One region of the Paenibacillus sp. FSL H3-0457 genome, then DNA from elsewhere that is predicted to be linked to it. Evidence: predicted binding sites of a transcription regulator. Region 1 holds the regulator's gene; the other holds the start of a gene.
The links. Region 1 encodes LexA, which represses DNA repair genes until DNA is damaged. Its sites were predicted from a motif close to CGAACATATGTTCG; they were not measured.

Region 1 (3,218 bases):
AAGCAGCATGGTCACCCAGTCCCAAGTTGTCATTGGAGCTTGCACAAGGAACGTGCTCATAAACAGATACAAAAAGGCGAGACCAATCAAAAATATAGGGAACAAAAGACTGCGTCCCTTAAAGACTTCTTCACCTGGTGTACCTGTGATTGGTTGACCACTTTTTTTGCGTTGCTGATTTAACTGCTTGGAATTTTTCTTAACCGTTCTCTCGAACGAACGCGACATGAGAATCCCCCTTATGTGTCTTTGTATCGGCTTACATAATTGCAAACCAACATTTCCCCCTATAAATTGCACACTCAAAATAACAGGAAGAAACCTAAATATCATAATGATATCATTAGGTTTCGTTAGTGTTTGAGTTTGCCTTGGTGGCCTTTGTCATTCTCATCATCAACAATCTCAATGGTATCCAGTTGTTGTCTGAAATTGCTGCGAATATTACTCAAATAAATCTCTCTTAGTTCGGCACGTTCAGCAAGTTCTTCCTCCGACAATCCAGTGGACTTTTGCTTACGAGCCAATTCGTTAATGCGTGCTACCAGACTATCTATATCCAAGCTTGTCCCCTCCAAAAATACAAAGTCATATTAACTTTGCCATTATAAAGGCTGCTTGTCAAGTTGACACGCGCTAACACTCATTGATGTGCATTTTATTCTGCAAATTGCGGTAGAGCTAGTACTTGTCCCACTTGGATGGATGTTGTATGAAGTTGATTCACTTTCTTAATCGCTTCTATATAAATACGTGTATCCATATTCGTCGGTTTATGTTCCAAAGAAATACTCCATAATGTTTCCCCTTGTGAAACAGCTATCTTTCCTCCTGGCAGAACATCATTCTCATTGCCGGCAAATACAGTTAAAACGGTGCTGCATCCAATAAATATAATCATAGAAGTAATGGCTACCTTTAACATCCATGAAGAAATCTTGAAACGCGCTAAAACCTTCTTGTAGTTCCCTATGTTAGACTTCACCAGTTCCGAATTCATTGGTTCATAAATGCTTTGATAAGTAGAATATCTCATTAAATCCCCGCCTCCAAACGTTTGTTCCTATCTGTTGAAATCAATATAACACGAACACTTGTTTTGTTCAATAGATTTTCAGAACAATTGTTCGCTTCTTTTTTAGAAGGAACAATATCTTATTTCAAGTACTTGTGCAAAACATTTGCAGTATTATGCTCTGACTTTTGGACAATTTCTGTTCTATAAGCTAAAAAACACTGATTTAATGCTATTTTATTTAGAACTTATGTTTGTACGAACGGAGGTTCTATGTTATAATTTTCCCAAACGTTACTAAAATGGGGTTGATACGGTATGTCGAAGATATCCAGCAGGCAGCAGGCTATTCTGGAGTTTATACGAAATGAAGTCCGGTTGAAGGGGTATCCTCCTTCCGTACGGGAAATTGGTGAAGCGGTTGGACTGGCTTCCAGCTCAACAGTACATGGACATTTGGATCGTTTGGAGAAAAAAGGTTTGATCCGACGCGACCCTACCAAGCCAAGAGCCATTGAGCTTTTGAGCCAGGAAGAATCTGAGCATTCTCATCAATTTGCTCATAGCGTTGCACGTATTCCTGTCGTTGGTAAGGTTACAGCCGGGGTTCCAATCACTGCAACCGAGAACATTGAAGACTACTTCCCTCTTCCTACACATTATGTAGGCGAACAGAAAGTGTTTATGCTTTCAGTAGTCGGAGATAGTATGGTGGAAGCTGGAATCGTTAATGGAGATTATGTTATTGTCCGTCAACAGCAAACTGCTGATAACGGTGATATCGTCGTTGCAATGACTGAAGACGATGAAGCTACAGTGAAAACGTTCTATAAAGAGAAAGATCATATTCGCCTTCAACCGGAGAATGCGACCTTCGAACCTTTACGTTTGAAACATGTTAGTATTCTGGGTAAAGTCATTGGCCTTTTCCGAGATATTCATTAATATTTAACTTGAGTAACAAAACTAGATGTAATGAAATACGAAAGAGGTTATCCTGATCAACAGGACAACCTCTTTTTTTCATGTTTATGTTATTTTAGCGGCTAATTATTCACTGCGTTTCAGAACACTTTTGTGATGCGAGAACACATCAAAGCTCTGTTGTCCGTGATATGAGCCCATGCCGCTCTCTCCTACACCACCAAACGGAAGGTAGTGTGATGTCATATGAGAAAGTGTGTCATTAATACATCCCCCACCGAAGGATACTTGATTCAGAACCTGATTCTGCAGTTGCTCATCCTGTGTGAAGAGATATAGTGCCAATGGTTTTGGCCGGCGAACAATCTCATCTAGCATAGGATTCAGGTCACTGTACGTAAATACAGGAAGAATCGGACCAAAGATCTCTTCTTGCATGACAGCTGATTCCCAGTTCACATCTCCAAGTACAGTCGGCTCAATGAGCAACTGCTCTCGTACAGAACGTCCACCAATCAGCGTTTTGCCATCTGTTAGGAATTTCGACAACCGATCAAAGTTACGCGAGTTAACAATATGCGGGAAATCAGCGTTCTGTAACACATCGTCCCCAAATTTATCTTTGATCTCTGCGCCAATCAGATTTATCAATTCGTCATGAACTTGTTCATGTACAAGCAAATAATCCGGAGCAACGCAAGTTTGGCCTGCATTCAGGAACTTACCACGAACAATACGCTGGGCCACCAGCTTCAGTTCTGCATCGTTATGGACAATAGCAGGACTCTTGCCCCCTAGCTCCAGGGTTACAGGAGTCAAATGCTCCGCAGCTGCCTTCATAACAATGCGACCAACACCTGTGCTTCCTGTGAAGAAAATATAATCAAACTTCTCTTTCAACAATGCTGTACTGGCTTCAACTTCCCCTTCCATAACGGCGATATACTCCTGAGGGAAGATCTCCTGAATCAGATCATATGTCAGACGAGATACCGCTGGTGTTAATTCAGAAGGCTTGATAACTGCACAGTTACCGGCTGCAATTGCTCCAATCAGTGGACCAAAGGCCAGTTGGAAAGGATAGTTCCAAGGTGCAATAATAAGAGCCACTCCGTATGGTTCAGGGTAAATGGTGCTCACCCCATCCGGCATAGCCGAATTGGTTGGGACTTGTTTTGGTACAGCCCATTCCTGCAGGTGTTCTAATGCAAAATCCAGTTCACCCAGAACAATGCGAATCTCGGAACCGTAAGCTTCCGCCTCTGATTTGTTCAAATCT
Region 2 (3,218 bases), 770 kb from region 1:
GGAATCAAAAAAATCTGGGGATAACAGCGATCAGAGGAACAATTCGTCGCCGTAGCGCCACCTAATTGTGCCACCCCAATTCAAAGATACGGTGATTCGTGCAAACGTAGTGGAGGGGACGAAATCGAATCTGAAGAAGCGAAGCGTGCGCCTTTGTCTCCGGATTTTCCCTTTAAAAAAGGGAATCAAAAAAATCTGGAGACAACAGCGATCGGAAGATCGATTCGAACCCGGAACGCCACCTGCGCGCCGCACCAAACCTATCTTTTGAACTATTAAATTAAAGGAAGTGGATCTACCTTGCCATCAGTTACACTCGAACGCAGTCGCAAAAAGCGGCTTGAACATGCACATCCATGGATATTTAACAATGAAATTGCCTCTGTTGACGGAAACCCGGAACCGGGAGATTTGGTCAATGTATTGAATCATCAAGGTCGCTATCTGGCGACAGGTTATTACAATCCTGCATCTCAGATCACTGTAAGGGTTGTAGCTTATCAACCGCTGGAGTCCGAACAGATGGATACGGCGTTTTTTGCAGCGCGTTTCCGCGATTGCTTGCGTCACCGGGAACGTTTTATCCAGGATGGGGAGGCATATCGTCTCGTTTACGGCGAAGCTGATTTTCTGCCAGGATTAATCGTTGACCGATTCGGCAGCATTCTCGTTGTACAGTTGCTTACACTTGGCATGGATCGTTGCCGTGAAGCCATCGTACAGGCACTCATTGAAGTAATGCAGCCGGAAGGTATATACGAGCGCAGTGATGTCTCGATTCGTGAACTGGAAGGTTTGGAGCAGACCAAAGGTCCGCTGCATGGAGAGTGCCCACGGCATGTCACGGTTACAGAGAATGGACTACTCATTAAAGTGGATATCGTGGAAGGGCAGAAGACAGGTTACTTCTTCGACCAACGTGAGAATCGTGCAGCCATCGAACCGCTCATGAAGGGTTGGGGCTACAAGAGTGGAATCACACTACAAACGACCGAGCAGGATGGCATAGAGCAGCTTTTGCCTGTGAATAAAAGTGGTAAAGTAGTTACATTCCCATATTGGGATGGTGCCACTGTACTGGAGTGTTTCTCACACACGGGCAGCTTTACGTTGAATGCTTGCAAATATGGAGCTAAAAAAGTGACTTGTCTTGATATTTCGGAGCATGCCATTGAGAGTGCACGAACAAATGTGGAGCTGAACGGTTTCACTGACCGGGTTGAATTCGTAGTTGCTGATGCATTCCAGTACTTGCGTGAACAAGTGAAAGGGCTGGATGAACGTACCTCACGTGCACGTGCAGGCGAACAGAAAGTGGATACATCCAAAGCGCTTGCAGCTGGCGGTAAAACATTTGATGTGGTCATCCTTGATCCTCCTGCATTTGCCAAAACGAAATCAGCAGTTAAAGGTGCATGTCGCGGTTATAAAGATATCAATCTGCAAGGAATGAAACTGGTCAATGAGGGTGGATATTTGGTAACAGCCAGCTGTTCGTATCACATGCGTCCTGATCTTTTCTTGGACACGATTGCCGATGCAGCGGAAGATGCAGGCAAAGTGCTTCGTTTGATCGACTGGAAAGCAGCCGGTAAGGATCACCCACAAATTTTGGGCGTGGATGAAGGACATTACCTGAAATTTGCTATTTTCGAAGTGCGCAGTAAAAAGAATTAATCGTATGATTTTCGTTCCAATCAAGTATAGATCAAGTCAAAAGTCCACAGTGTGATAGCTGCGGGCTTTTTGCTGTTTTGCTGTGTTAACGGAGATGATCTCCGGTTTTACCGGATAGTGGCAAACGTATGTTCCGAACCAAGTCAGATATGTTATACTGGGAATTAAAATCTTGTACGTGTGGTTTGGAGGATTAGACATGTCCGTTCGTTTTGTTATTGGCCGGGCAGGCAGCGGAAAAAGCTTGCTGATTACCCGGGAAATTACATCCCTGCTTCAAAAGGAGCCGCAAGGCACACCTTTGATTTTACTCGTTCCCGAACAGAGTTCTTTTCGAACAGAGCAGGCATTGGTGTCTTCTGGAGCAATTAAAGGTACCATGCGTGCAGAAGTGCTCGGCTTTCGCCGTCTAGCCTATCGTGTAATGCAAGAAGCAGGTGGTTCTGCTCGTATTCCGATCGGAGCCGAAGGCAAAAAGATGCTGCTCTACAAGGTCATCCAGCGCCGTAAGGAAGAATTAAAGCTGTTTGGTGCATCCGGCAGCCAGCTGGGTTTTATAGGCGAATTAAATGACTTATATAGTGAATTTAAACGTTATGAAGTTGATCCATCATTGCTGGAAGACGGGCTGTCTGGAGGGAATACCTCATCCACTTCGCCAATTCTGGAGGACAAGTTGCATGACTTGAATCTGATATATCGTGACTATGAACAGGAACTGACCAATTTATATATTGATGATGAAGACACGTTGACCGAGCTGACAGATCGTTTGTCGGAAAGTGCATTGCTGCAGGATGCCCAGATCTGGATTGATGGTTTTCAGGGATTCACACCACAGGAGATGAGTGTGATTGGTCGGCTGATGTTGCAGTCCTCTTCCGTGACGATTGCACTGACATTGGATCGTCCTTATGATCACGGCGCACTGCCTGGAGAACTGGAACTATTTTATCCTACGGCAAGTGCCTATGCGCGCCTGAAAGGAATGGCTGACGAACTGGGTGTAACAAGCGATATAACCGTGCTAGATTCGGAGATTCCACCGAGATACAAGGATCGTCCGGGACTTGCTCATCTGGAGGCTGGTTTCGACCGGCGAATTCGTTGGAAAAGTGAAGGCCTTGATTCCGGAATCCGACTGGTTGCAGCGGAGAACCGACGAGCTGAGATGGAGGGAGCACTGCGTGAGATGCGGCGCTTGGCACAAAACGAAGGTGCGCGTTATCGGGACATGGCGGTACTTGTCCGGCAGTTGGATACCTACGCTGATATAGCTGAACCGTTATTCAGGGATTATGACGTACCCGTCTTTCTGGACCGGAGAAGAAATGAACTTCATCATCCATTATCTGAGTTTATCCGTTCCGCACTGGATATTGTTCGGCGCCACTGGCGTTACGAGGATGTATTTCGCTGTGTCAAAACGGATCTGCTGCTTCCGCGTGATGGTTCCATCACACGTGAAGATATGGACCAGCTTGAGAATTATGTACTGGCTTGTGGTATTCACGGGTATCGCTGGACTGACGGCAAACCGT

Region 2: the regulator LexA is predicted to act here: its motif matches at 1,799-1,812, upstream of addB (helicase-exonuclease AddAB subunit AddB).

Annotation. Positions count from the first base shown of each region.
Region 1 is NZ_CP150283.1:4,038,386-4,041,603, forward strand. It holds gene MHH25_RS17855 (hypothetical protein) at 1-228, opposite strand, end outside; gene MHH25_RS17860 (DUF896 domain-containing protein) at 354-563, opposite strand; gene MHH25_RS17865 (LysM peptidoglycan-binding domain-containing protein) at 659-1,036, opposite strand; gene lexA (transcriptional repressor LexA) at 1,334-1,960, shown strand; gene MHH25_RS17875 (aldehyde dehydrogenase) at 2,066-3,218, opposite strand, start outside.
Region 2 is NZ_CP150283.1:4,807,196-4,810,413, reverse strand. It holds gene MHH25_RS21355 (class I SAM-dependent rRNA methyltransferase) at 301-1,677, shown strand; gene addB (helicase-exonuclease AddAB subunit AddB) at 1,877-3,218, shown strand, end outside.